DNA from 3 places in the Streptomyces sp. TG1A-8 genome. Region 1 is predicted to be linked to each of the others. Evidence: riboswitches for the same ligand, from Rfam matches in the RefSeq annotation. Region 1 holds a riboswitch; each other region holds the start of a gene.
The links. Region 1 has a riboswitch for thiamine pyrophosphate ahead of thiO (glycine oxidase ThiO). Riboswitches for the same ligand answer to the same signal wherever they lie in the genome.
Positions count from the first base shown of each region.

Region 2: another riboswitch for thiamine pyrophosphate. It lies ahead of thiC (phosphomethylpyrimidine synthase ThiC); the one in region 1 lies ahead of thiO (glycine oxidase ThiO).
Region 3: another riboswitch for thiamine pyrophosphate. It lies ahead of QQY24_RS08785 (thiamine ABC transporter substrate binding subunit); the one in region 1 lies ahead of thiO (glycine oxidase ThiO).

Region 1 is NZ_JASTLB010000001.1:5,181,134-5,190,847, forward strand. It holds gene QQY24_RS22745 (class II 3-deoxy-7-phosphoheptulonate synthase) at 1-1,273, shown strand, start outside; gene QQY24_RS22750 (bacterioferritin-associated ferredoxin) at 1,412-1,660, shown strand; gene bfr (bacterioferritin) at 1,670-2,149, opposite strand; gene QQY24_RS22760 (sulfite oxidase-like oxidoreductase) at 2,325-2,957, shown strand; gene QQY24_RS22765 (deoxyribonuclease IV) at 2,986-3,855, opposite strand; gene pknB (Stk1 family PASTA domain-containing Ser/Thr kinase) at 3,946-5,874, opposite strand; gene QQY24_RS22775 (thiazole synthase) at 5,991-6,785, opposite strand; gene thiS (sulfur carrier protein ThiS) at 6,789-6,989, opposite strand; gene thiO (glycine oxidase ThiO) at 6,986-8,146, opposite strand; TPP riboswitch at 8,144-8,255, opposite strand; gene QQY24_RS22790 (NAD(P)/FAD-dependent oxidoreductase) at 8,406-9,647, shown strand.
Region 2 is NZ_JASTLB010000001.1:3,742,876-3,752,589, forward strand. It holds gene QQY24_RS16255 (IclR family transcriptional regulator) at 1-710, shown strand, start outside; gene QQY24_RS16260 (SsgA family sporulation/cell division regulator) at 809-1,246, shown strand; gene QQY24_RS16265 (YibE/F family protein) at 1,372-2,790, opposite strand; TPP riboswitch at 2,862-3,032, shown strand; gene thiC (phosphomethylpyrimidine synthase ThiC) at 3,025-4,869, shown strand; gene QQY24_RS16275 (hypothetical protein) at 5,013-5,873, opposite strand; partial or broken gene QQY24_RS16280 (metallophosphoesterase) at 6,066-7,159, opposite strand; gene QQY24_RS16285 (LacI family DNA-binding transcriptional regulator) at 7,821-8,933, opposite strand; gene hisC (histidinol-phosphate transaminase) at 9,364-9,714, shown strand, end outside.
Region 3 is NZ_JASTLB010000001.1:2,129,616-2,139,329, reverse strand. It holds gene tsf (translation elongation factor Ts) at 1-103, shown strand, start outside; gene pyrH (UMP kinase) at 295-1,053, shown strand; gene frr (ribosome recycling factor) at 1,236-1,793, shown strand; gene QQY24_RS08795 (phosphatidate cytidylyltransferase) at 1,793-2,944, shown strand; gene rlmN (23S rRNA (adenine(2503)-C(2))-methyltransferase RlmN) at 3,053-4,159, shown strand; TPP riboswitch at 4,202-4,308, shown strand; gene QQY24_RS08785 (thiamine ABC transporter substrate binding subunit) at 4,386-5,468, shown strand; gene QQY24_RS08780 (iron ABC transporter permease) at 5,537-7,138, shown strand; gene QQY24_RS08775 (ABC transporter ATP-binding protein) at 7,138-8,160, shown strand; gene QQY24_RS08770 (LAETG motif-containing sortase-dependent surface protein) at 8,288-8,953, opposite strand; gene QQY24_RS08765 (LOG family protein) at 9,104-9,714, opposite strand, start outside.

The sequences.
Region 1 (9,714 bases):
CGACCCCGAGGCTCTGCGCGCAGTGATCGCGGAGCTCGAGTCGTATCCGCCGCTCGTCTTCGCGGGCGAGTGCGACCAGCTGCGCGCCCGGATGGCGGCCGTCGCCCAGGGAGAGGCGTTCCTCCTCCAGGGCGGCGACTGCGCGGAGGCCTTCGACGCGGTGTCCGCCGACCAGATCCGCAACAAGCTCAAGACGTTGCTCCAGATGGGCGCCGTCCTCACCTACGCGGCCTCGGTGCCGGTGGTGAAGGTGGGCCGGATCGCCGGCCAGTACTCCAAGCCGCGGTCCAAGCCGACCGAGACCCGTGACGGCGTGACGCTGCCGGTGTACCGGGGCGACTCCGTCAACGGCTTCGACTTCACCCCCGGGTCCCGCATCCCGGACCCGGAGCGGCTCAAGCGGATGTACCACGCCTCGGCCTCCACGCTGAACCTGGTGCGCGCCTTCACCACCGGCGGCTACGCCGACCTGCGCCAGGTGCACGCCTGGAACCAGGACTTCGTGAAGTCCTCGCCCTCGGGCCAGCGCTACGAGCAGCTCGCGCGGGAGATCGACAACGCGCTGCACTTCATGCGGGCCTGCGGCACCGACCCGGAGGAGTTCAAGACCGTCGAGTTCTTCTCCTCGCACGAGGCGCTGCTGCTGGACTACGAGTCGGCCCTCACCCGCGTCGACTCCCGCACGGGGCAGCTGTACGACGTCTCGGCGCACATGGTGTGGATCGGCGAGCGCACCCGGCAGCTGGACCACGCGCACGTCGAGTTCGCCTCCCGGATCCGCAACCCGATCGGCATCAAGCTCGGCCCGTCCACGACGGCCGAGGAGGCGCTGCAGTACGTCGAGCGCCTCGACCCCGGCCGCGAGCCGGGCCGGCTGACCTTCATCGTCCGCATGGGCGCCGACAAGATCCGCGACAAGCTCCCCGAGCTGGTCGAGAAGGTCACGGCGTCCGGCGCGGTGGTGGCCTGGGTGGCCGACCCGATGCACGGCAACACCTTCGAGGCGGCCTCCGGGCACAAGACCCGCCGCTTCGACGACGTGCTGGACGAGGTCAAGGGCTTCTTCGAGGTCCACAAGGGCCTGGGCACCCACCCGGGCGGCATCCACGTGGAGCTGACCGGCGACGACGTCACCGAATGCGTGGGCGGCGGCGACGAGATCTTCGTCGACGACCTGCACCAGCGCTACGAGACGGCCTGTGACCCGCGGCTGAACCGCAGCCAGTCCCTCGACCTGGCGTTCCTCGTCGCGGAGATGTACCGGGACCAGTGACGGCACCCCGGGGCGCGGATCACACCCGGTCCGCGCCCCTCGTGCTGTCGTGCTCCCCGAACGGCGGGTAAGGTTAGGTTTGCCTCACCGGGAATGGGGTGGCAGTGACCGGGCGACCCCGTCGGGAGGTGGATCCGCATGTTCGTCTGCAGCTGTTTCGGCGTCACCGAGGCGCAGGTCGAGCAGCTCGCGCGGGACGGTGCCCGCACCCCCCGCCAGATCGCCTCCGCCTGCAAGGCGGGCACCGACTGCGGCTCGTGCGTCCGCCGCATCCAGGCCGTCCTCGGCCGGGGCTCGTGCCCGCACCGGGAGCCGGCCGGCCGGGACCGGCCGGTTCTCGCGGCGCTCGACGCGCGGTCCGGCACCGCGGCCGGCGAAGCCGCCTAGGGGTGGGCGTCAGCCCTCCGGCTGCTCGATCACCTGGGCGAGGTAGAGCGCCTCGCCGAGCTTGTCCACCAGCTCCAGCTGCGTGTCGAGGTAGTCGATGTGCAGCTCCTCGTCGGCGAGGATGCCCTCGAAGACGTTCGCCGACGTGATGTCGCCCTTCTCGCGCATCACCCTGACCCCCCGCCTGAGCCGGTCGATCGCCTCGACCTCGACCAGCCGGTCGGCCTCGAACATCTCCCGGACGGTCTGCCCCACGCGCACGTGGAACAACCGCTGGTAGTTGGGCGGCCCCTCCAGGAGCAGGATCCGGTCGGTGAGCGCCTCGGCGTGCTTCATCTCGTCGAACGACTCGTGCCGCGTGTACCTGGCGAGTTTCGTCCAGCCGAAGTTCTCCTGCATCTTCGCGTGCAGGAAGTACTGGTTGATCGCGGTCAGCTCGCCGGTGAGCTGCTCGTTGAGCAGTTCGATGACCTCGGGGTCGCCCTGCATCGCAGCGGCTCCTTCCACACGGGAAAACGGGAGGGGTACGCGGCGGCATGATCGCACCGGTGGTGAGGATCGTCCAGTAAGTGCGTACTCGGTGCGTACGTCACGGACTGCCGCCGTTCGTCCCGTTCGCGGGAGGGGGGCCGGGGCACCGCCCGGGGTCTGTCAGGATGGATACATGGGGCATCCGGTGGAGCGCGCGTCTGGGGCAGCGGCAGGATCCGGGCTTCCGCCGGGGCAGCGGCTCCAGCGCGGCTGGCCGGTCACGCACTACGGGCCCGTGCCGAAGTTCCGGTCCGAACGCTGGGAGTTCCGGGTCTTCGGCGCCACCGCCGACGGGGACAAGCACACCTGGAACCACGAGGCGTTCACGGCCCTGCCCTACACCACCGTGGTGGCCGACCTGCACTGCGTGACCAAGTTCAGCATGCTCGGCGCCGAGTGGGGCGGCGTCCCGGCGCGCGCCGTCCTGGACCTGGCACCGCCGGCGCCCGGCGTCACCCACGTGATGGTCTGGGCGGAGTACGGATTCAGCGCCAACCTCCGCCTGTCGGACTTCGCCTCCGACCGGACGATCTTCGCCACCCACAGGGACGGCGAACTGCTCACCGCCGAGCACGGCTTCCCGGTCCGCCTCGTCGTCCCCCACCTGTACGCCTGGAAGGGCCCCAAGTGGGTCCGCGGGGTCGAGTACATGACCACCGACCGCCGGGGCTTCTGGGAGGAGCGCGGCTACCACAACATCGGCGACCCCTGGAAGGAGCAGCGCTACTCCTACCAGGAGGAGCCCGGGGAGGGACCCGAACTCTGAGGCCGGGACCGCTCTGGCCGCGGCCCGCTCAGCCGTCCCGGAGCTTCTTCAGCCGGTCCACGTCCGCCGCGTGGCCCTCCTCGCCGCCGGGCGTCTCGATGACCAGCGGGACGCCGTCGGTCGCCGGGTGGGACATCAGCGCACGGAACGGGTCCTCACCGATGTGACCGGTGCCGATGTTCTCGTGCCGGTCCTTGTGCGCACCGGCCACGTCCTTGGAGTCGTTGGCGTGGATCAGCTTCAGCCGGCCCGCGCCGACCGTGTCCACCAGCAGGTTGAGGGTCCGGTGCATCCCGGCCGGACCGGTCAGGTCGTGCCCGGCGGCGAAGACGTGGCAGGTGTCGAGGCACACGCCGAGCTTCGGGTGGGCGTCCAGCGCCGCGAAGTACGGCCCGAAGTCCCAGGTGCGCGAGCACAGCGAGGCACCCTGCCCGGCGGTCGACTCCAGCAGCAGGAACGGGTCGTCGTCGCAGGTCAGCTCGTCCAGCAGTGGCAGCAGACGCTCCCGCACCTGCCGCAGCGCCACCTCCCGCGCCCGCCCGCCGGTGGCGCTGCCGGTGTGCACGACCACGCCCAGCGCGCCGATCTCCCGGCCGCGCCGCAGGGAGTGCCGCAGCGACTCCACCGACCGCTCCACCGTCGCCCCGGTGTGCGAGCCGAAGTTGATCAGGTACGGCGCGTGCACATACGCCGGGATCCCCTCCTCGGCGCACGCCTGCCGGAACGCCTCGTCCTGCTGCGGCCTCCCGGCGGGCGTGGCCCACCCGCGCGGATTGGCGACGAAGACCTGCACGGCCTCCGCCCCGATCCGCCGCGCGTACGCCAGCCCCGTGGAGTGCAGGCCGCCGGCCACGGGGACGTGGCTGCCGACGGGGTTGCGGGAGCGGCCGGCGGGCACGGCGACGGAGGGCGGGGGGCCGGCGGGCGGTGCGGAAGGGGACGGCTGGCTTGTCACCCGTCCAGGGTGTCATGCCGCGCGGGGGTGCCGTCAGCGGATGGTGATCGTGACCGTCGACCCCTTGGCCGCCTTCCCACCGGCCGCCACCGACTGCTTCCTCACCGTGTCGCCGAACAGCCCGAGCAGCCCGCGGTCCTCGTGGACCTTGAAGCCGGAGGCCTCCAGCAGTTCCCTCGCCTCGTCCGCGCCCGCCCCGACCACGTCCGGCACCTCGACCATCTCGGGGCCCCTGGACAGGGTCAGCGTCACCGTGTCGCCCTCCGCGGCCCGGCCGCCGGCCGCCGGGCTCTGCCGGGCCACCCGCCCCTTGCCGTACGCGGAGTCGACCCGTCCGGCGGAGACCTCCGCCTTCAGGCCGGCCTCTGCCAGCTCCCGTGCGGCTGCGTCCGGGTCCTCGCCGGCGACGTCCGGCACGTCGACCGGACCGCCCTTGCTGACCCGCAGCGCGATCGCCGACCCCGCGTGCCGCTCGGTGCCGGCCGGCGGATCGGTGCCGATCACGGAGCCCCGGGCGACGCGGTCGCTGAACGCCCGGCCGACCATGCCCGGCTCCAGCCCGTCCGCCTTCAGCCGGTCCTGCGCCTCGGCCAGCGGCACGCCCCGCAGGTCGGGCACCTTCACGGTCCGGGGGCCGCGGGAGACGGTGAGCGTCACCGAGTCGTGGCTGCGGATCCGCGCCCCGGCCGCGGGGTCGGTGCCGATGACCGTGCCCCGCTGCACCGTGTCGCTGTACTCCCGCTCGACCTTGCGCACCTCCAGCCCGGCCGTCTCCAGCCGCGCCCGCGCCTGGGACTCCGTCTTGGTCAGCAGCGGCGGGACCTCGGTGAACTGCCCGGAGTTGATGTACCAGGCCCCGGCACCCACCCCGAGGACCACCAGCAGGGTGGCGACGACGGTGACGAGTCCGCGCCGGGGCCGCGCCAGCCGCCGCCGCGGCGGCACCGGCGGGACCTCCAGCCGGCTGGTGTGCCGGACGGCCGCCCGCGGGTCGTCCTCGCCGTCGACGGGCAGCGGCCGGGGCACGGTCAGCGAGCGCGGGATCACGCTCGTACGGTCCTCGGCGTTGTCGTGCCCGGCGGACAGCGCCTGCGGTGGCGGGGCGTCCAGCTCCTCGTCGGTGAGACCGGCGCGCGCCCGGAGCACCTCGCCGAGCAGACCGGCCGCGTCCTGCGGCCGGTCGTCCGGGGTGCGCGCGGTGGCCGAGGCGACCAGTTCGTCCAGCACCCCCGGCAGCCCCGGCACCAGCGCCGAGGGCGGCGGCACGTCCTGGTGGACGTGCTTGTAGAGGATCTGCGCGGGGGAGTCCCCGGCGTGCGGCTTGCCGCCGGTCAGCATCTCGTACAGGACGACGCCGCAGGCGTACACGTCGACGCGCGGGCCGGCGGCACCCTGCTCGACCTGCTCGGGCGCGAGGTACGACACGGTGCCCAGCACGGCGCCGGTGGTGCTGGTCACCGAGTCCACGGACCGCACGAGCCCGAAGTCGGCGACCTTCACCCGGCCGTCGTCCCCCACCAGCACGTTCTCCGGCTTCATGTCCCGGTGCACGAACCCGGCCCGGTGCGCGGCGCCGAGCGCGGCCAGCACCGGCTCCAGGATGTCCAGCGCCGCCCGCGGCTGCAGGGCGCCCCGCTCGCGCAGCACGTCCCGCAGGGTGCAGCCGGCGACGTACTCCATCGCCAGGTACACGTACGGCCCGTCGGTGCCCTGGTCGAAGACCTGCACCACGTTGGGGTGCGCCAGCCGGGCGACCGACTTGGCCTCCCGGATGAACCGCTCCACGAACGACCCGTCGGAGGCCAGCGCCGGGTGCATCACCTTGAGCGCGAGGACCCGGTCCAGACGGGTGTCCAGGGCCCGGTAGACCGTGGCCATCCCGCCGACCGCGATCCGCGCCTCGACGCGGTAACGGCCGTCGAGCACCTGCCCGACGAGGGGGTCCTGAAGGGTCGTATCCACGCAGGCGAGTCTACGAGGACGTGCCGGCCGGCTCCCCGGCGCGACCGGCTCGGCCGCCCCACTGCAGCCGACCTGTGACGCTTCCCCCGGAACCCGGGCAGGATCCCGGGCGCCGCTCAGAACGCGGGGCGCTCCGGATCGAGCGCGGCCAGGCCCTCGGCGGGGGACGACGCCCGCGCGAAGTGCCGCCGCGGGATCCGTCCGGCCAGCCGGGCCATCCTGCCCGCCTCCACCGCCCGCCGCATCGCCGCCGCCATCAGCTCGGGCTCCTGCGCCCGGGTCACGGCGGACGCGAGCATCACCCCCGCGCACCCCAGCTCCATCGCCAGCGCCGCGTCCGACGCCGTGCCGGCCCCCGCGTCCAGGATCACCGGCACCTGCGCCTGCTCCACGATCAGCTGGAAGTTGTGCGGGTTGCGGATCCCGAGCCCGGACCCGATCGGCGAGCCCAGCGGCATGACCGCCGCACAGCCCACGTCCTGCAGCCTCCGCGCGAGCACCGGGTCGTCATTGGTGTACGGCAGCACCGTGAACCCGTCGTCGACCAGCGTCTCCGCGGCCTCCAGCAGCTCCACCGGATCGGGCAGCAGGGTCCGCTCGTCGGCGATCACCTCCAGCTTGACCAGGTCCGTGCCGAGCGCCTCCCGGGCCAGCCGCGCGGTCAGCACGGCCTCCCCGGCGGTGAAGCAGCCGGCCGTGTTCGGCAGCACCCGGATGCCCAGCCGCTCCAGCACCGACAGCACCGAGCCGCGCACGCCGGGGTCGACCCGCCGCATGGCCACGGTGGTCAGTTCGGTGCCCGAGGCCACCAGGGCCCGCTCCAGCACCTCCGGGCTGGGCGCGCCGCCCGTGCCCATGATCAGCCGGGAGCCGAGGGGCACACCGCCGAGGACGAAGGGGTCGTCGGTCATCGGTCAGCCTCCCTGGACGGCGGTGAGGACTTCGACGCGGTCGCCCTCGGTGAGGACGGTGGCCGCCCACCGCGCGCGCGGGACGACCGTTTCGTTGACGGCGGCGGCCACCCCGGAGGGCGCCGCGGTCAGGGAGCGGACGAGGCCGTCGAGAGCGGTGCCCGCGGCGACCTCCCGGCGCTCGCCGTTGACGGAGACGTTCATGTGGGCAGCTCCGTGAGGACGGCGCCGAAACGCTTCGGCGTGAACGGGCGGGCCTCCTGCGGCAGCTCACCGGTGAGCAGCGCGTGCGCCAGGGCGTCACCGGTGACCGGGGTGAGCAGCACCCCGTTGCGGTAGTGCCCGGTGGCCAGCAGCAGCCCGTCCAGACCGCAGGGGCCCAGCAGCGGCGCGTTGTCCGGGGAACCGGGGCGCAGTCCGGCCCGGGTCTCGGTCAGGGGCAGCTCGGTGATCCCCGGCACCAGCTCGTGGGCGTCGCGCAGCAGCGCGTACACGCCGCCGGCCGTCACGGTCGTGTCCCAGCCCAGCTCCTCGCTGGTCGCGCCGACGACCAGCTCGCCGTTCTCCCGGGGCACCAGGTAGACCTGGCTGCCGCGCACCACGGCCCGCACGGTGCGGCTCAGGAACGGCGCGTACCGGCGCGGCACCGTCAGCCGCAGCACCTGGCCCTTCACCGGCCGCACCGCGGGCAGGACCTCGTCCGGGACGCCCGCCAGGCGCCCGCTCAGGCTCCCGGCCGCCAGCACCACCTGTCCGGCGGCCAGCCCGGTGCCGTCCGCCGTGGTGACACCCGAGGCGCGCCCGCGCACCACGTCGAGGCGCTCGGCCCAGGACCGGTGGAACACCACCCCGGCCCGCTCGCAGGCGGCCAGCAGCGCCGCCGCGAGCCGCCGCGGGTCCACCTGGTGGTCGCCGTTGACCCGCAGCCCCCCGCGCACCCCGGGCGCGAGCATCGGCTCCAGCCGCCGGCACTCCCGGCCCGACAGCCACACCGACTCCAGGCCCGCGCGCCGCTGGAGGGCGTGCAGTTCGCGCAGCTGGGCGCGGTCGTCGGCGTCCAGCGCGACGGCGAGCGTGCCGCAGCGGCGGTAGCCGAGGTCGTGGCCGGTCAGCCCGGTCAGCTCGGCCGTGAAGTCCGGCCAGCGGCGGACGGACTCCAGGTTGAGGGCGAGCAGGGTCTCCTCGCCGTAGTGCAGCTCCGAGACCGCGGCCAGCATCCCCGCCGCGACCCGCGCGGCCCCGCCGCCGGGCTCAGGGTCCACCACGGCCGCGGCGAGCCCGCGCTGCGCGGCCCGCCAGGCCGTGACCAGGCCGATGATCCCGCCCCCGATGACGAGGACGTCGGACGTACGTGACGACATGGGCGTCCAGCCCCTCCCTTCGCCGGCATGACCCGGATCAGGTTCGTACGGTCGGAGGCCGCCAGCCTCCCTCTCAGCCCGGTGCGTCCGGGCTCCCGCGAGTGCTCGTGCGTGGCCACCCTAGCCCGCGGGGCGCGCCACCCGTAAGGGAGCCCGCCCCCCGGGCGGCGGCCGGCGGGACGTCCGGTGCGAGCGGTGCGGAACGGGTCACGGAGCACGCCCGCTGACGCACGGTGCGTCACCTGGCTATGGTGACCGGGTGAGCGAGCAGACACCGCACGAGGGCGCGGCACCGCAGCGGCGCGTGGTCGTCGCCGGCGCGGGCATGGCCGGGGTGCAGACCGCGGTCGCCCTGCGCGAGCAGGGCTTCACGGGCACCGTGACCCTGATCGGCGCCGAGCCCCACCAGCCCTACGACCGGCCGCCGCTGTCCAAGGCCGTGCTGCTCGGCAAGGCCGAGGGCTCCGCCTTCGACGTCGACTTCGACGCACTCGGCATCGAACTGCGGCTCGGCTGCGAGGTGCTGGGCGTGCGCCCCGCCGACCGCGAGCTGGACACCGGGGCCGGTCCCGTCCCCTACGACGTGCTGGTCCTGGCCACCGGTGCCGAGCCGATCCGGCTGCCGGGCACCGAGGGTGTGCCCGGCGTGCACCTGCTGCGCACCCTGGACGACGCCGAACGGCTGCGGCCCGTACTGGCCCGCCAGCACGACGTCGTGGTCGTCGGCGCCGGCTGGATCGGCGCCGAGTTCGCCACGGCCGCCCGCGAGGCGGGCTGCGCGGTGACCGTCGTGGAGGCCGCCGACCGGCCGCTGGCCGGCGCGCTGCCCGCCGAGGTGGCCGCGCCCATGGCGGCCTGGTACGCCGACAGCGGCGCCGACCTGCGCACCCACGCGCGCGTGGAGCGCGTCGAGGCCGGCGCGGTGGTGCTCGCCGACGGCACCCGGCTGCCCGCCGGCGCCGTCGTGGTCGGCGTCGGCGCCCGTCCCGCCACCGCCTGGCTGGCCGGCTCCGGCATCGAACTGGGCGCCCACGGCGAGGTCCTGGCCGACGACCGGCTGCGCACCAGCGCCGAGGACGTGTACGCGGTCGGCGACTGCGTCTCCTTCCCCTCCGCCCGGTACGGTGCGCGGCTGCTGGTCCACCACTGGGACAACGCCCTGCAGGGCCCCCGCACGGTGGCCGCGGACATCCTCGGCGAGACGCCCCGGACCTACGACCCGGTGCCGTACTTCTGGTCCGAGCAGTTCGGCCGGTTCGTGCAGTACGCCGGCCACCACGCCGGCGCCGACCGCACGGTGTGGCGCGGCGACCCGGCCGGGCCCGCCTGGACGGTGTGCTGGCTGCGCGAGGACCGGCTGGTCGCCCTGCTCGCGGTCGGCCGGCCCCGCGACCTGGCCCAGGGCAGACGGCTGATCGAGGCGGGCCGCCGCATGGACGGGGACGCGCTGGCCGACCCGGCCCGGCCGCTGAAGGAGACCACCGCCGACGGCGGGGCCTGACACGGCCGCCGGACCCCGCCCGTCCCGCGTCGGCGGGACCCGGGGCGTGTCCGCCGGGTGGCCCGGT
Region 2 (9,714 bases), 1.4 Mb from region 1:
GCCTGCTGGAGACCGTCGCCGCGTACGAGTACGGCGCCCCGGCCAAACAACTCGCCCGGGTCACCGGCCTGGCGCTGCCCACCACCTACCACCTGTTGCGCACGCTCGTGCACGAGGGCTACCTGCGCCGCGAGAAGGGACTGTTCTTCCTCGGTGACGCGGCCGAACGGCTGAGCAGCGGCGGAGCGCGGCAGAAGCGGCGCAGCACGGTGGCCGACACCCTCGCGCACTGGCGCGATCTCATCGGTGCGCCGGTGTACTACGCGATGTACCGGGACGGCGAGATCGAGGTCCGGTGCGTCTCCGACTCGCGGGAGACTCCCGCGGCCGAGGAGTGGGCCGACTTCCGCGAGACGGGGCACGCCCACGCGATCGGGCAGTGCCTGCTCTCCCAATTGGACGAGGACGCGCGGCGCGACCATCTCGCCCGCTACCCGGTGCGGTCCCTCACGCCGTACACCGTGCGGGACAACCACGCTCTGCTGCAGCGACTGGCCAGGATGCCCCGCATGGAGCCGGTGGTGGAGCGCCAGGAGTACGCACTGGGGACGGTCTGCGCAGCCGTTCCGATCACCGTCGGCACCACGGCGGCCACGATGGCGCTCTCCCTCCCCGCCCATCACGCCGACCGGCTGCTGCCCGCGGCCCGGCGGCTGCAGGCCGGGATCGGCCGGCAACTGGGCGCGCTGACGCTCTCTATCAGCATTTGAAAACTCACTCCTTGTGATCTGGTGTATACGTTCAGCTAGATTGAACTCGGTCACAGGGATCAATCCCGGCCAGTCGACGTCATACGACGGGGTAGGCGATGCGTGAGTCCGTACAGGCAGAGGTCATGATGAGCTTTCTCGTGTCCGAGGAGCTCTCCTTCCGCATCCCCGTGGAGTTGTGCTATGAGGCCTCCGATCCCTATGCCGTGCGGCTGACCTTCCACCTGCCCGGTGATGCCCCGGTGACCTGGGCGTTCGGTCGCGAGTTGCTGGTCGACGGGGTCGGTCGTCCGTGCGGAGAGGGAGACGTGCACATCGCCCCCGCCGACGCGGAGGTGCTGGGCGAGGTGCTGATCCGGCTCCAGGTCGGCAGCGACCAGGCGTTGTTCCGCTCCTCGGCTCCGCCGCTCGTGGCATTCCTCGACCGCACGGACAAACTCGTACCGCTCGGTCAGGAGGGGGCGCTGGCGGACTTCGACGCCCACCTCGACGAGGCTCTGGACCGCATCCTGGCCGAGGAGCAGAACGCCGGCTGAAGGTTACGGCAGCGGTGCCCGGGCGCTCCGGCGCACCGTGTGGAACCTGTGCAGGAACGCTCCTGTAGAGGTTCCCGGCGCACGGCTCCGAAAGGACCCTGGCTCCGAAAGGGCCCTGGCCCCGGTCACCGCTTCCGGCGCCGGCCCCTGCCCCCGCGTGCCGGAGCGGGCTGCGCCCCGGCGGCCGCGGGCGGTCCGGGACGGTCGGCCGCCACCACCAGCGCGGCGAGTGCGGTGGTCACCGGTACCGAGGCGACCAGACCGATCGAACCCACCAGCGTGCGCACGATCTCCTCCGCCACCAGCTCGCTGTTGGCCACCGTCCCCACGCTGCTCTGCGCGATCGAGAAGAGCAGCAGCAGCGGGAGCGCCGCACCGGCATAGGCGAGCACGAGGGTGTTGACCACGGACGCGATGTGGTCACGGCCGATCCGGATGCCCGCCCGGTACAGTCCGCGCCAGCCCATCGCCGGATTGGCCTCGTGCAACTCCCAGACCGCTGAGGTCTGGGTCACCGTCACGTCGTCCAGGACGCCCAGTGAACCGATGATGACGCCGGCCAGCAGCAGGCCGCTCATGTCGATCGACGGGTACAGCCCGTGGATCAGACCGGTGTTGTCGTCCGTGTTGCCGGTGAGCGCGGCCCAGCCGATGAACTCCGAGCCGAGGATGCCGATCAGCAGCAGGGAGACCAGCGTGCCGAGCACAGCGACCGACGTGCGCGCCGACAGGCCGTGGCACATGTAGAGCGCGATGAGCATGATCGCGCTCGATCCGACGACGGCCACGAGCAAGGGGTTCGACCCCTGCAGTATGGCCGGCAGGATGAAGAGGGTCAGCACCAGGAAGCTGACGGCCAGTGCGACCAGCGCCATGACGCCACGGATGCGGCCCACCACCACGACCGCGAGCGCGAAGATGCCGGCGAGCAGCACCATGGGGAACTTCCGGTTCACGTCGGTGACCGAGTACTGCAGGTCCTTCGGCGCCGAGGGCTCGTAGGCGACCACGACCTTCTCACCCTGGTGCATCTGCCGTGTCTGATCGGGTTGCACGATCTCGGTGAACTCACGGCCCCGGTCCTCTCCGGTGTCGACCCGGACCGTCGCCTTCTTGCAGGTGCCGTCCGCCTCCGCCACCGCGGAGGTGCCCTCGGCGGTGGCGGTGTCACCGGTCGGAGTACCGCTTGAGGCGTTGACCGATTTGCAGCTCACCGCGACGACCTGGGTGACCGTGGCCTGCTGCGTCTGGCGGTCGAAGCCGACACCGGACCGCTTGTGGGACGGGGCTCCGCCCGGCCAGAGCACCAGCAGCCCCACCACGACGGCCGCCGTGAACGGAATCAGGATCGCTGCGATGACCTTGCGCAGGTGTTGGGAGACCGGAGCGGCGGGTCCATGGGCATGACTGTGCGAATGGCCCGGCCCGGCGCCGCTCTCCTGACCGCCGTGTCCGTGGTCGTGACCGTGTCCGCCGTCCTGTCCGGAGCCGCCCTGGCGGGGCGGCTCGGAGGGCGGGTACGGGTACTGCTCCATCGTGGTCACCGACCGATCATCGCAAGAACGACAGGGGCCCTCTGTTCACCGCGCCAGCAATGACGCTAGCGTGGGGGCACCTTTGCACACGCGGGAGCTCGGAGCACCGGGCTGAGAGGGCGCTGACCTCCGTATTGCAATGTTTCACGTGGAACTGGATTCCGCGGAACATCGGCAGACGGAAACCGCTGCGTCGACCGCCGAACCTGTTACCGGGTAATGCCGGCGTAGGGAGTAGGTCTCATGACCAACAAGGACGCACACACGCCTGTCTCCACTCAGGACACGGTGAACGGATCGGTGAACGGATCGGCGAACGGGGCGGTGGCCGGCTCGCCGGACGCTTCCTCGAAGGGGGAGGTCGGGAGGTCCATCGGCTGGCACAAGGCGTATGTCGAGGGTTCGCGCCCCGACATGCGCGTGCCGGTTCGTCAGGTGCACCTCACCAACGGTCAGTCGGTCACCCTGTACGACACATCCGGCCCGTACACCGATCCACACGTCGACACCGATGTCCGCAGGGGCCTGTCGCCGTTGCGGGAGAACTGGATCATCGCCCGCGGCGACACCGAGGAGTACGCGGGCCGTCCCGTCCGTCCCGAGGACGACGGCATCAAGCACACCTCGCCGCGCGGTGGCCTGCGCAATCTGGACGCCGTGTTCCCCGGACGCCCGCGCCAGCCCCGGCGCGGGTGCGACGGCCGCGCGGTCACACAGCTCGCGTACGCGCGCCGGGGCGAGGTCACGCCCGAGATGGAGTACGTGGCCATCCGCGAGAACGTCGCTCCCGAGGTGGTGCGCGAGGAGATCGCGGCGGGCCGCGCGGTGCTGCCGGCCAACGTCAACCACCCGGAGATCGAGCCGATGATCATCGGTAAGCGGTTCCTGGTGAAGGTCAACGCCAACATCGGCAACTCCGCGGTCACCTCCTCCATCGAGGAGGAGGTCGAGAAGATGACCTGGGCGACCCGCTGGGGCGCCGACACGGTCATGGACCTCTCCACCGGCCGCAACATCCACACCACCCGCGAGTGGGTGCTGCGCAACTCCCCCGTCCCCATCGGCACGGTGCCGCTCTACCAGGCGCTGGAGAAGGTCGACGGCAAGGCCGAGGAACTGACCTGGGACATCTACAAGGACACGGTCATCGAGCAGGCCGAGCAGGGCGTGGACTACATGACCGTCCATGCGGGCGTACGCCTGGCGTATGTGCCGCTCACCGCCAACCGCAAGACCGGCATCGTCTCGCGCGGTGGTTCGATCATGGCCGCGTGGTGCCTGGCGCACCACAAGGAGTCGTTCCTGTACGAGAACTTCGAGGAACTCTGCGAGATCCTCGCCGCCTACGACGTCACGTACTCGCTGGGCGACGGCCTGCGGCCCGGCTCCATCGCGGACGCCAACGACGAGGCGCAGTTCGCCGAATTGCGCACCCTCGGGGAACTCAACCGGATCGCCAGGCGTTTTCACGTACAGACGATGATCGAGGGCCCCGGTCACGTCCCGATGCACAAGATCAAGGAGAACATCGACCTTCAGCAGGAGATCTGTGATGAAGCTCCGTTCTATACGCTCGGCCCGCTGACCACCGACATCGCCCCGGCCTACGACCACATCACCTCCGGCATCGGTGCGGCGATGATCGCCTGGTGGGGCACGGCGATGCTCTGTTACGTCACGCCCAAGGAGCACCTGGGCCTGCCCAACCGGGACGACGTCAAGACCGGTGTCATCACCTACAAGATCGCCGCTCACGCAGCCGACCTGGCCAAGGGGCACCCGGGTGCGCAGGAGTGGGACGACGCGCTGTCCGACGCCCGGTTCGAGTTCCGGTGGGAGGACCAGTTCAACCTCGCCCTGGACCCGGACACGGCCAGGGAGTTCCATGACGAGACGCTGCCGGCCGAGCCCGCCAAGACGGCCCACTTCTGCTCCATGTGCGGGCCGAAGTTCTGCTCGATGAAGATCTCGCAGGACATCCGGCGCGAACACGGCGGCAGCCGGGTGGAGATCGAGGAGGGCATGGCGCAGAAGTCGAAGGAGTTCGCGGCCGCGGGCAACCGGGTCTATCTGCCGATCACCGAGTGAGACGCGTGCCGCCCCCCGCCGCGCAACTGCGGTCGGCCGGGGTGGCGCCGCACGGCTGGTCCGGGCTCGTGACACCCCTTGACGGGGCGCAAGTCGCGGGCAGGCCGCAGTGACCGCGCAGCCGTGGTCCGGCGGGCGGCGGGCTATTCCGGCTGGTGCTCCGGGCCGCCGAAGTCGGGGCTCGTGTAGTCCGGCCCGGTGAAGCTCGGGCGGGAGGCCGAGCCCTTCTCGGGGCTGCTGAAGCCGGGGCGGCCGTAGCCCAGGCGGGGCATCCGGCCGGTTGGTGCGGAAGGGCCCGTGCGGTGCGGGGCGTCCGCACCGGGCTGGGCGAGTGCGTCCTGCAGGAACGGCAGGATGCCCCGCTCCAGCAGGGCCTCCCGCCAGGCCTCCCTCGCCCTGGCCACCTCGTGGCTCGCCTGGTCGTGGTCCACGGCCTCGGCCGAGGCTCCGTTGCGCAGGGCGGTGAGCAGCAGCCCGGCACCGGCCACGAGGATCGCGACCGCGGCCACGGCGCCGAAGACCCATCCGGCGGTGAGCAGGGTCCGGGCGAAGGCCTGGTGGGGCTCCAGCGCCTTCAGGAGGTAACCGACGAGCAGGAAGATCACGGCTGCGGTGCCGGCGAGGACGGGGGCCAGGACCGCCATGACGGCCAGGGCACCGGCGCCGGTGGCCCCGGCGGGTCCGCCGAGGGCGGTGACGGGGTCCGGCGTCCCCGGGCCCGTCTGCGTGGGGGCGGGGGCGTGGGCGGTGGAGGAGACGGAAGGGGCCGGACGGCGCAGTTGTCCGCGGACCTCGACGTAGTGCTGGTACTCGGTCGCCGCGGCCGCCGTGATCAGCTCGGTGGCGCCGAGCGCCATGGCGCGTAGTTGCCCGGGACTGAGCCGCCGCCCGACAGCGGCCAGTTCGGGCCGGTGCGGTGCGGAGCGCAGCGCCTCGTCGAGGAGCCGCTCGAGTTCCCGGCGGTCCTCGCTCAGCAGATGCTGCGGAACACTGTTCATGTGCATCCCCCGGTGCGCCGTGGGGCTGGGGCTCGCCCGACGGCGAGCCGTCGGGCAGGAACGGAGGGGAACCTGCCACGGACAAGCCGATGGTAGAGCCGTGACGGCGCACGGTGACAGGGGATTGCGTGAATTGCATATCGGCCACCGACCGGGCCGGTACGGCCCGGTCGGTGGCCGGTACGGACCGGTGAACGTTCAGTCGTCCAGTGGAAGTTGCTGGACCAGCAGTTTCCCGGCCATGGTCACGCCGCCGTCCATGGCGATGGCGAGCCCGTCGGCGTAGACGTGCGGGCCTTCGACGACGGGTCCGGCGCTTTCCTCGCCTTCCTCGGAACCGACTTCGCCGAGCAGGTAGGGAATGGGGCTGTGGCCGTGAACGACACGGGCGCCGCCGTACGTATCGAGGAGGGAGCGAACGGCGTCGGCGCCGCCCTCGTCGCGGAAGGAGAAGCGCTTGGTGAACTTGCGGAACAGATCCCAGACCTCGTCCGCGTCATTGCGGGTCAGGGCTTCGCGGACGGTGTCGTTGACCGCCTCGATCGAGTCGCCGTAGTCGAGGTAGGCGGTGGTGTCGGAGTGGAGGAGCAGGTAGCCGTCGACCTCCTCGACGGCGTCGAGACGGGCCATCCACTGCAGGTGGTGGTCCTGGAGGCGGTCCATGTCCGCCTTCTGGCCGCCGTTGAGCAACCAGGCCGCCTGGAAGGTGGCGGTGCCCGCGCCGGAGTTGACGGGGGTGTCGCCGAACCGCTTGGCACCGAGGAGCAGCAGTTCGTGGTTGCCCATGAGGGCCTTGCAGTAGCCGCCGGCCGCGGCGGCCTCGGCGGACAGCCGCATCACCAGGTCGATGACGCCGATGCCGTCCGGGCCGCGGTCGGTGAAGTCGCCGAGGAACCACAGCCGGCTGGTGCCCGCGCACCACTGGCCCGCGGCGTCGATCAGCCCTTTGTCCCGCAGGGCGGTCATCAGTTCGTCGAGGTAACCGTGGACGTCACCGACGACGTACAGCGGGCCGGGGCCCGTGGCGGGCTGCGCGGCCGGGGGGCGGGGACCGGTTCGACGGGGACCTGGAGCGTGTCACCGCGGTTGATGACGGGCAGGTCGCGCTGGGTGGGGGTGTAGCCGTCGGGGTAGGCCTCGTCCACGGGCGGGACGGTGTCGCCGGGGTGGGTGCTGTGGACGTACGGACCGGTCTCGTGGACGTACGCGGGCACCCGGAAGTCGCGCAGCGTCGCCGTCCGCTCCACCTCGGGTCCCTGACCGGCCCCCTGAGTCATCGACCCCTCCACCATCGCGCCGCATCTGCACCGCTTCGGACTGCCTGGTCGCAGCGGCCCGCGGTGTCGTGGGGCCCATCATAGGAACGCTCGTCGCGCCGTGTGATGACCCAGGGGTGGTGAATCGGAGCGAGACTCCAGTTCACCGTGGCTTTCGCCCTGTTTGGGCAGTGCTTCGACCGACTGTCCGTCACCCGTCGACTGTACGGGGGGTGGTGCGCCGACCGGTTCCGGGGTGCCCGGAACCGCGCGTGGCGGCGGCCACGTGTCGGGCGGTGGGGACACCGGGCCTGCGGACCGCGCCGGGTGGCCGGCGGGTGACCGGCGGTCCCGGGCCACTGCGGGCGGGTCGCAACACCCTGCCCGGACGGGCCGGGCCGGGCAGGGCCGCGGCACTCCGCCGGACGGCTCGGACCGTGTCCGGTGGGCCGCACCGAGCCGGTATCCGTGCACCCGCCGGGCACCGCGGTACCGGTGGACGCCGTCCGCACGGGCCGACCGGTTCCCCGTGGTCCCCTCCGCGCCGGGGCGAGAGGGTCCCGGGACTTCGGCGTGCGACTCCCGCAGCGCCCTGCACGGGGGCGTCCGGCCGTCCGGGCCCGGTCCGCTCGGACGCCCCGGCCACCTGTGCGGGGCCCGGTCATCCGTGCGGCCCGGGCCGCTCAGGCGGCCCGGCCTATCCCCGCTCCGGTGCGCGGGGTGGGCTGACCGTCGTGCGGGGCGGACGTCGCTGGGACGAGGTGCGCACGATCAGTTCGGTCGGTATCACCTGCTCGACCGGTCGGTCCGAGTCCACGCCCTCGATGGCGTCGATCAGTAACTGGACCACCGCGGTGCCGATGCGGCGGGGCTTCAGGGAGAGCGTGGTGATGGGCGGCTCGGTGCTGGCGTACACCGTGGACTCGCTGCAGCACACCAGCAGCAGGTCGTCCGGCACGCGCAGACCGTAGCGGCGGGCGGCGGCGAGCAGGTCGGTGCCGTTGGGGTCGAACAGGCCGTAGACGGCGTCCGGGCGGTCGGGGCGGGCGAGCAGCCGGTCGGCGGCGACGGCGCCCGCGCAGGGATCGTGCGCGGGGTAGGCCTCGTAAACCGGTTCCTGGCCCACGCGTTCGCACCAGCGCAGGTAGGCGGTGGTCGACAGGTGGGTGTACGTGTCCGTCGTCGTGCCCGTGAGCAGGCCGATCCGGCGGGCGCCCGCGTCGGCGAGGTGGTCGAGGATGTCGAGGACGGCGGCCTCGTGGTCGTTGTCGACCCAGGCGGTGACCGGGAGCGCGCCGGCCGGGCGTCCGTCGGAGACGACGGGGAGGCCCTGCCGGACGAGTTCGCTCACCACCGGGTCCTGGTCCGAGGGGTCGATGACGACCGTGCCGTCCAGGGCGACGTTGGACCACACGTCGTGGCGGGAGGTCGCGGGCAGGATGACCAGGGCGTAGCCGCGGGCGAGCGCGGCGGAGGTGGCGGCCCGGGCCATCTCGGCGAAGTAGGCGAACTCCGTGAAGGTGAAAGGTTCATCCCCGTACGTCGTCACGGTCAGGCCGATCAGCCCCGACTTGCCGGTACGGAGGGTGCGGGCAGCGGCCGAGGGGCGGTACCCCAGCCGGTCGGCGACCTCGCGGACGTGGCGCCGGGTGGCGTCCGGGAGCCGGCCCTTGCCGTTGAGGGCGTCGGAGACGGTCGTGATGGAGACCCCGGCGGCGGCGGCCACGTCCCTGATGCCCGCCCGGCCCGGCCGGCTGCCTCGACGTGAGGTTTCCGCGCGGCTCACCTGGTGCTTCCCTGCTGCTGTCATGGCGAGCCGATAGTAGGGCTCATGCGGTGGGGTGGTGCGGACGCATACGCACGCATTGACAGGTACGTTTCTGCAAGGCTGTCTGGGGTCAACTACCTTAGAAATAAAGGTAATTGATCGTTTCAGTGGCAAGAAATAGCGTGTCGACGCGCGTCGGCCTGCCAAGTGTCCGATGTTTCGAAGAGGTCTCAACTCACCTGCACGAGGGACGCGCGCCACGGCGTGAATCACCGGCGCGTAGATATATGTAGGGAGCGCCCCCGGATACGTACGCCTTCGTGCGGTGATGCCCGTGATGCCCCGGCGAAGGGGCGGGGTTCCACTTCCGCCGCTCCGCACCTGTTCGCACGGGAGCCCAATCCTCATAAGGTGTGGAGTATTGGATGCTGGCGGTGTCGACGGGCCGCCGGTGGTCGCGAGGAGGACTGCGGTGAGCGAGATGAACCCGAAGCTGCGCGCCGAGCTGGAGGGTATCCCCACCTACAAGCCGGGCAGGGCCGCCGCGGCCGGCGGACCGGTCGCCTACAAGCTGTCCTCCAACGAGAACCCCTATCCGCCGCTGCCGGGGGTACTGGAGAGCGTCACCGCGGCCGCCTGCGAGTTCAACCGCTACCCGGACATGGCCTGCACCGGGCTCATGACCGAGCTGTCCGAGCGCTTCGGCGTCCCGCTCGCCCACCTGGCGACCGGGACCGGTTCGGTGGGTGTCGCCCAGCAGCTGATCCAGGCCACCAGCGGGCCCGGCGACGAGGTGATCTACGCCTGGCGGTCCTTCGAGGCG
Region 3 (9,714 bases), 3.1 Mb from region 1:
CGGCCAGCCGTACGCGCTCGACAACAAGAAGTCGGTCCAGAAGGTCCTGGAAGAGGCCGGTGTCACCCTGAAGCGCTTCTCGCGCATCAAGGTCGGCATCTGAGTCCGTACCGCGATCGACGCGCGACCCCGATAGGGTCGACAGCAGTCGTCCGCGCACACCGCCGCACCCGGGCACGTGGCGGACGGCAGCAGATCTGACGAGGAGGCCATTGCCGCGCATGGGAGCGAAAAGCGACCCCACCGGCAATGGCCTTCTTCGTGTGTGCAACAGGTGAAAGAGGCGGGATCCCCATGACCACCAAGGCCCAGAAGAGCGACGACGGCAAAGTACGCGGCCGGTTTCTGCTGAAGCTGTCCGGAGAGGCCTTCTCCGGCGGTGGGGGCCTGGGCGTGGACCCGGACGTGGTGCACAAGATCGCCCGTGAGATCGCGGCCGTCGTCCGCGACGGCGCGCAGATCGCGGTCGTCATCGGCGGCGGCAACTTCTTCCGCGGCGCCGAACTCCAGCAGCGCGGCATGGACCGTGCCCGCTCCGACTACATGGGCATGCTCGGCACCGTGATGAACTGCCTGGCCCTCCAGGACTTCCTGGAGAAGGAGGGCATCGACAGCCGGGTGCAGACCGCCATCACCATGGGCCAGGTCGCCGAGCCGTACATCCCGCTGCGCGCCGTGCGCCACCTGGAGAAGGGCCGTGTGGTCATCTTCGGCGCCGGTATGGGCATGCCGTACTTCTCCACCGACACCACCGCCGCCCAGCGCGCCCTGGAGATCGACGCCGAGGCGCTGCTCATGGGCAAGAACGGCGTGGACGGGGTCTACGACTCCGACCCCAGGACCAACCCGGACGCCGTCAGGTTCGACGCCCTCGGCTACGGCGAGGTCATCACCCGCGACCTCAAGGTCGCCGACGCCACCGCCATTACGCTGTGCCGCGACAACAAGCTGCCGATCGTCGTGTTCGAGCTGCTCGCGGAGGGCAATATCGCGCGGGCCGTCAAGGGTGAGAAGATCGGCACGCTCGTGGGCGACCAGGGCAGCCGGGACTGACCGGCACACCCCGGCGCCCGGGGTGCGCCACCCGCCCGGGGACGGACGGGACGCGCCCCGGCCGGGGGATGGACAATGTCCTGCCGGTCGGGAACCGTGCAGGAAGAGGACGCGACGCAGCCGGCCGCCGCCCGACACAGGAACCGCAGCCGGGCCTTACTCAAGACACGCAGGAGCAAGTGGTGATCGAAGAGACCCTCCTCGAGGCCGAGGAGAAGATGGAGAAGGCCGTCGTGGTCGCCAAGGAGGACCTCGCCGCGATCCGCACCGGCCGTGCGCACCCGGCGATGTTCAACAAGATCGTGGCCGACTACTACGGCGCCCCGACGCCGATCAACCAGCTGGCCTCGTTCTCCGTGCCGGAGCCGCGCATGGCGGTCGTGACCCCGTTCGACAAGAGCGCGCTGCGCAACATCGAGCAGGCGATCCGCGATTCCGACCTGGGCGTCAACCCCAGCAACGACGGCAACATCATCCGGGTGGTGTTCCCCGAGCTGACCGAGGAGCGCCGCCGCGAGTACATCAAGGTCGCCAAGGGCAAGGGTGAGGACGCCAAGGTCTCCATCCGCTCGGTGCGCCGCAAGGCCAAGGACGCGATCGACAAGCTGATCAAGGACGGCGAGGTCGGCGAGGACGAGGGCCGCCGCGCGGAGAAGGAGCTGGACGACACCACGGCGAAGTACGTCGCCCAGGTGGACGAGCTCCTGAAGCACAAGGAAGCGGAGCTGCTCGAAGTCTGATGAGCGACTCTTCCTGGGGAGCGCCACCGCCCGCCGGGCAGGCCGGGTACTGGGGGCCCGCGCAACGCGGGCCCGTCCAGGGGGCCGCCCCGGCGGGTCCCGCGTACGATGCGCCTGAGGCGCCGCAGCAGACCCGCCCCATGCCCGTCGTGTCCGACGCGCCTCCGTACGGCGCGGACCGGGACGGCGGCCGGGGGGCGGCTCGCCCGGGTGGCCCCCCGTACCCGGACCAGGCGTTCCGCGACGGGACGTTCCGAGCCCAGACGTACCGAGCCCAGAGGCAGAATCCGGAGCCCATGTCCGACGCCCCGCAGCCGGCCCCCGCGCCGCAGAAGAAGAGCGCGGGCCGTGACCTGGGCGCGGCCATAGGTGTCGGCGCCGGGCTCGGTGTGGTGATCATCGCGTCCCTGTTCGTCGTCAAGGCCGTGTTCGTCGGCGTCATCGCGGTCGCCGTGGTCGTGGGCCTGTGGGAGCTGACCAGCAGGCTGCAGGAGCGCAAGGGCATCAAGGCGCCGCTGGTGCCGCTCGCCGTCGGCGGTGCGGCGATGGTGGTCGCCGGGTACGTCCGCGGTGCCGAGGGCGCCTGGGTCGCCATGGCGCTGACCGCGCTGGCCGTGCTGGTCTGGCGGATGACGGAACCGCCGGAGGGCTACCTCAAGGACGTCACCGCGGGCCTGTTCGCGGCCTTCTACGTGCCCTTCCTGGCCACGTTCGTCGCGCTGCTGCTCACCGCCGACGACGGTCCCCGGCGTGTCCTGACCTTCCTGGTCCTGACGGTCGTCAGTGACACCGGCGCCTACGCCGTCGGCTGGCGCTTCGGCCGGAACAAGCTGGCCCCGCGCATCAGTCCCGGCAAGACCCGCGAGGGCCTGCTCGGCGCGGTGCTGTTCGCCACGGTCGCGGGGGCGCTGTGCATGCAGTTCCTGATCGACGACGGCGCCTGGTGGCAGGGACTGCTGCTGGGCCTGGCGGTCGCGGCCAGTGCCACGCTGGGCGACCTGGGCGAGTCCATGATCAAGCGGGACCTGGGCATCAAGGACATGGGCGCCCTGCTCCCCGGTCACGGCGGCATCATGGACCGCCTGGACTCCCTGCTGCCGACGGCCCCGGTGGTGTGGCTGCTGATGGTCGTGTTCGTCGGCTCCGCCTGAGCCGCGCGCGCCACGGCTTGCGGGCCCCCTCCTGCTCGGCAGGGCGGGGCCCGCTGCCGTGGCCGGCCCGCACGGGCCCGCGATTCGATCTGCGACACTGGGAGCACCATGCCCAAGCCCGGAGAACTCACTTTCGTCGCCCCGCGCGGAGCCAAGAAGCCGCCGCGGCACCTCGCCGACCTCACGCCCGCCGAGCGCAAGGACGCCGTGGCCGGGATCGGTGAGAAGCCGTTCCGTGCCAAGCAGCTCTCGCAGCACTACTTCGCGCGGTACGCGCACGACCCCGAGCAGTGGACCGACATCCCCGCCGGGTCGCGCGGCAAGCTCCAGGAGGCGCTGTTCCCCGAGCTGATGACCGTCGTGCGGCACCTGTCGACCGACCAGGGCACCACGCGCAAGACGCTGTGGCGGCTGTTCGACGGCACGCTCGTGGAGTCGGTGCTGATGCGCTACCCGGACCGGGTGACCATGTGCATCAGCTCGCAGGCCGGGTGCGGGATGAACTGCCCCTTCTGCGCCACCGGACAGGCGGGCCTGGACCGGAACCTGTCCACCGCCGAGATCGTCCACCAGATCGTGGACGGGATGCGGGCGCTGCGCGACGGCGAGGTGCCCGGCGGCCCGGCGCGGCTGTCCAACATCGTCTTCATGGGGATGGGCGAGCCGCTCGCCAACTACAAGCGCGTCGTCGGTGCCGTCCGGGCGCTCACCGATCCCGCGCCGGACGGGCTCGGGCTGTCGCAGCGCGGGATCACGGTCTCCACCGTCGGACTGGTGCCGGCCATCCACCGCTTCGCCGACGAGGGCTTCAAGTGCCGGCTGGCGATCTCCCTGCACGCCCCCGACGACGAGCTGCGCGACACCCTCGTCCCCGTGAACACGCGGTGGAAGGTGCGCGAGGTGCTCGACGCCGGCTTCGAGTACGCGGAGAAGACGGGCCGCCGGCTGTCGATCGAGTACGCGCTCATTCGGGACATCAACGACCAGGCCTGGCGCGGCGACCGGCTCGGACGACTGCTCAGGGGCAGGCCCGTGCACGTCAACCTCATCCCGCTCAACCCGACGCCGGGCTCCCGGTGGACCGCCTCGCGGCCCGAGGACGAGAAGGCGTTCGTGGAGGCCGTCGCGGCCCACGGGGTGCCGGTGACCATCCGGGACACCCGGGGACAGGAGATCGACGGGGCCTGTGGTCAGCTGGCGGCCACCGAGCGGTAACCTGAGCCCGTCACCACAACTTCATACCAGCCGTACATCTGCATATTCCGACAGGGGAGCGCCACAGCGCTGAGAGTGCGGCAACCGGCCGCAGACCCTCTGAACCTCGCCCAGGTCATTCTGGGTAGGAAGTTCGGTCACCACTCAAGCTGTTGCGCCCCGTCCGGCCTCCGCCGAGGCCGGACGGGGCCGCGTCTCTTCCTGGCCAACCCCAGGAGGACATCCAGTGCACACCAAGACCTTCGTGGCCGTGGCCGCCGGGCTCGGGCTGATCGCGCTGCCGGCACTGGCCGGCTGCGGCAGCGCGGACGCCGGCGGAGCGGGCGGTTCCAAGACCGTCACCCTGGTCAGCCACGACTCGTGGGCCGTCTCCAAGAGCGTCCTCAAGGACTTCGAGAAGCGGTCCGGGTACACGGTCCGGGTCCTGAAGGACGGCGACGCCGGGCAGGCCGTCAACAAGGCGATCCTGACCAAGGACCACCCGCAGGGCGACGTCTTCTTCGGCGTCGACAACACACTGCTGTCCCGCGCCCTCGACAACGGCCTGTTCCAGCCGTACGAGGCGAAGGGCCTCGACCGGGTCGGCGCCGCCTACCAGCTCGACCGGGCCCGGCACCGCGTCACGCCCGTCGACTACGGCGACATCTGCGTCAACTACGACAAGGCGTACTTCAACGAGCACAAGCTGGCCCCGCCGCAGACCTTCGCCGACCTCGCGAAGCCCGCGTACAAGAACCTCCTCGTCACCGAGAACGCCGCCACCTCCTCGCCCGGCCTCGGCTTCCTGCTCGGCAGCGCCGCACGGTTCGGCGGGACCGGCTGGCCGGAGTACTGGCAGAAGCTCAAGGCCAACGGCGTCAAAGTGGTCGACGGCTGGGAACAGGCCTACGACCAGGAGTTCTCCGGCTCGGCCGGAGGCCGCAAGGCCGGCGGCGACCGGCCGCTGGTGGTGTCGTACGCCTCCTCCCCGCCCGCCGAGGTGATCTACGCCGCGAAGCGGCCCCGCACCGCCCCGACCGGCGTGGCGGCCGGCACCTGCTTCCGGCAGGTCGAGTTCGCCGGGCTGCTGAGCCACGCGGGGAACCCCAAGGGCGGCAAGGCGTTCCTCGACTTCCTGCTGTCCGGGGAGTTCCAGCGGGACATGCCGCTGAACATGTTCGTCTACCCGGTGGTGGAGGGCACCGCGGTGCCCGCCGACTTCACGCGGTACGGGCCCGCCGCCGAGGACCCCGAGACCATGTCCCCCGGCACCATCGCCGCCAACCGCGATCAGTGGGTCAAGTCGTGGACGTCGCTCGTACTGAAGTAGCCGGAGCGGCGCCCGGCGCGGCCCCCCGCAGGGGCGGCCGCACGGGGAGCGCGGCGCGGCTCGGCCTCATGGCCCCGCCCGTCGCGTTCTTCGCGGTGTTCTTCGCCTGGCCCGTGGCCGCGATCGTGGCACGCGGGCTGAGGGCCGACGGCGCCTGGCAGTTCGGGCGGATGGCGGACGTGGTCACCCGGCCGGACATCCGGCACGTGCTGTGGTTCACCGGCTGGCAGGCGCTCGCCTCCACCGCCCTCACCCTGCTGGCCGCCCTGCCCGCCGCCTACGTCTTCGCCCGCCTCGACTTCCCCGGCAGACAACTGCTGCGGGCCGTCGTCACGGTCCCGTTCGTGCTGCCGACCGTCGTCGTCGGCACCGCCTTCCTGGCCCTGGTCGGGCGCGGCGGGCTGCTGGACGAGCTGTGGGGGGTACGGCTGGACACCACGGTGTGGGCGATCCTGCTGGCCCACGTCTTCTTCAACTACGCGGTCGTCGTCCGCACCGTCGGCGGGCTGTGGGCCCAGCTCGACCCCCGGCAGGAGGAGGCCGCCCGGATGCTCGGCGCGTCCGCGGCCAAGGCCTGGCGGCAGGTGGTCCTGCCCGCCCTGGCGCCCGCCGTGGCCGCCGCCGCACTGATGGTCTTCCTGTTCACCTTCACCTCCTTCGGCGTGGTGCAGATCCTCGGCGGCCCCACCTTCGCCACGCTCGAAGTGGAGATCTACCGGCAGACCTCCGAGGTCTTCGACCTGACCACGGCCGCGGTGCTCACCGTCGTGCAGTTCGCCGCGGTGGGCGCCGTCCTGGTCGTGCACGCCCGGACCGTCCGCCGGCGCGAGAGCGCGCTGCACCTGGTCGACGCCTCGGTGACCGCGCGCCGGCCGCGCGGGGCCGGACAGTGGACGCTGCTCGTCTCGGTCCTCGCCACCGTCGCGCTGCTGCTGGTGCTGCCGCTGGCCGTGCTCGTCGGGCGCTCCCTCGACGCGTCCGGCTTCGGCTACTACCGGGCGCTGACGCGCACCGACGGCGGCACCTTCCTGGTGGCTCCGCTGCACGCCGTGTGGACCTCGCTCCAGTACGCCGCCGCCGCCACGGCCATCGCCGTGCTGATCGGCGGCCTCGCCGCCGCCGCACTGGCCCGCCGGGACGCCGGACGGCTGGTGCGCGGCTTCGACGCGCTGCTGATGCTGCCGCTCGGCGTCTCCGCCGTGACCGTCGGCTTCGGCTTCCTGATCGCGCTGGACAGGCCGCCGCTGGACCTGCGCCAGTCGTGGGTCCTCGTCCCGCTCGCCCAGGCGCTGGTCGGTGTCCCCTTCGTGGTGCGGACCATGCTGCCCGTGCTGCGGGCGGTGGACGGGCGGCTGCGGGAGGCGGCGGCCGTGCTCGGGGCGTCGCCCCGGCGGGTGTGGCGGGAGGTCGACCTGCCGCTGGTGCGCAGGGCGCTGCTGGTCGCGGCCGGGTTCGCGTTCGCCGTCTCCCTCGGCGAGTTCGGGGCGACGGTGTTCATCGCGCGCCCGGACGACCCGACGCTCCCGGTCGCCGTGGCCCGGCTGCTGAGCCGGCCCGGGGACCTCAACTACGGGCAGGCGATGGCCCTGTCCACGATCCTCATGGTGGTGTGCGCGCTCGCCCTGCTCGTCCTGGAGCGGCTGCGCACCGACCGGGCGGGGGAGTTCTGATGCTGCTGAGCCTGGAGGCGGCGACCGTGCGGTTCGGCGGACGGCCCGCGCTCGACGCGGTCGGCCTCGACGTGGCCGAGCACGAGGTGGTGTGCGTGCTCGGGCCCAGCGGCAGTGGCAAGTCGACCCTGCTCAGGGTGGTGGCCGGACTCCAGCCGCTGGAGCGCGGGCGGGTGCTGCTGGACGGCCGGGACCAGGCGGGCGTGCCCGCGCACCGGCGGGAGGTGGGGCTGATGTTCCAGGACCACCAGCTCTTCCCGCAGCGGGACGTGGGGGGCAACGTGGCGTTCGGGCTGCGGATGCGCGGGGTGCCGAGGGACGAACGGGACGCGGAGACCGGCCGGCTGCTGGAGCTGGTCGGGCTGCCCGGCGCCGCCCGGCGCGCCGTGGCCGCGCTGTCCGGCGGCGAGCAGCAGCGGGTGGCCCTCGCCCGGGCGCTCGCGCCCCGGCCGCGGCTGCTGATGCTGGACGAGCCGCTGGGCCAGCTCGACCGCTCGCTGCGGGAGCGGCTGGTGGTCGAACTCCGCGAGCTGTTCGGCCGGCTGGGCACCACCGTGCTCGCCGTCACGCACGACCAGGGCGAGGCGTTCGCCCTGGCCGACCGGGTGGTGGTGATGCGGGAGGGGCGGATCGCCCAGTCCGGCACGCCCCTGGAGGTGTGGCAGCGCCCGGCGGACGAGTTCGTGGCCCGTTTCCTCGGCTTCGACAACGTGGTCGCGGCGAACGTCGCCGGCACGGCCGCGGACACCCCGTGGGGCAAGCTGCCGGTGCCCGGCGGTTCCCCGCAGGGCAGCCGTCCGCTGCTGGTCCGGCCCGCCGGAGTACGGCTGGTGCCGGCCGGCCAGGGCCTGCCCTGCACGGTGACGGCCCGTACCTTCAGGGGCACCCACGTGGCCGTCCGCCTCCGGCCCCATGACGGCGGCCCGCACCTGGAGGCGGCCTGCACGCTCGGGGACGCGCCGGAGACCGGGGCCGGCGTGGACGTCGCGTTCGACGTGGGCGACGTCGTCGTGCTGGACTGACCGGCGCGGCCTCCCGGGCGGCCCCCGCCCCCGCCCGCGTACGGCACACCACCGCGGCCCGCCCCCGGGGGCACCGGGACGAGGGGCGGGCCGCGGCGGACGTCGGGCGGGGGGGCGCAGCGAGGCGTCAGCGACCGCTGCCGGTCCCGCGGCGGCGCATGCCGAGGAAGACCGCGCCGCCGCCGACGACGACCAGCACGCCGGCGATGCCGGCGATCAGGCCGATGTCGGAGTTCGCGCCGGTCTCGGCGAGGTTCGAGTCACCGGCCGCCGGGGAGGGCGCGTTGTCCGAGGTGCCCGCCGGGGCGGAGCTGCTCCCGGAGGCCGCCGGGGCCGGGGCCGAGGCCCCGGCGGACGGGGCGGACGGGGAGGGCGTCGGGGCCGGGGACTCCTCCTTCGCGCAGGCCGTGGCCGGGGTCACCAGGTCCTGCTCGATGTCCGCGTCGACGATGTCGCCGGCCTTGACGTGGATGCGGTAGGTGGCGTCGGGCTTCCAGTCCTCCGGGAAGGTCACCGTGGTGCCCTCCTCGGAACCCTTGATGCCCTGCGGCTCGCCCACCTGCTTCTCGACGCCACCGTCGTTCTTCCGGAACACGGTGATGGTGGCCGGGGTGCCGGAGGCGTCCTTGTCGGTGACGACGATGACGCCGTCGCCGCCGTGGCAAGCGGCTGCGGCGGAGAACTCGTCGATGTTGCACGCGAGCGCGGTCCCGGCGGCGCCGAGCGCCAGCGCGGCCGAAGCGGAGGCAACACCCAGAAGACGCACGGAACGACGTACGTCACGGCGATTCATGGACACGTTTGTCCTTTGCGGATGCATGACTGAGGGGGGTGGAACGGGGAGCCGGGACGGTGTCCGGAGCAGGGTCCGGGACGGGCCCCGGCGCCCCCGAGGACTCAAAGGTCTATAAGCGCCCCGGCGGAAGTGTCAACGCGTATGCCGTCAACGGTTGTTGGCTTTGCTTCCGCATGAACCGCCGAGACGTTTGATCGCGTCCGGGGCCTGCTCGATCCGGTCGACCAGGGCGATACGGGACTCCATCGACCGTTCCCGCGCCAGCGCCCCCAGCAGGGGCCAGGCGGGCAGCCGCCGCGTCCAGTGCTCCTCGTCCACGAGCACCATGGGCGTGGGCTCGCCCCGCGACTCGTAGTAGTTCGGCGTGGCGTTGTCGAAGATCTCCTGCACGGTGCCGGCGGCGCCCGGCAGGAATATCACCCCGGCGGTGGAGCGGGCCAGCAGGCCGTCCTCGCGGGTGGCGTTGGCGAAGTACTTGGCGAGGTGCGCGGCGAAGGCGTTCGGCGGTTCGTGGCCGTAGAACCAGGTGGGGATGCCCACCGACTCCCCGCCGCCGGGCCAGCGTTCGCGCACCTCGAAGGCGGCGCGCGCCCAGTCGGTGACGGAGGGCCGGAACGAGGGCGCCTTGGCGAGCAGCCGCAGCGCGTCGTCCAGCATGCCGTCCTCGAAGGGGGCGGCGTACGCGCCGAGGTTCGCCGCCTCCATCGCGCCCGGCCCGCCGCCGGTGGCGACCGTGAACCCGGCGCGCGTCAGGTCGC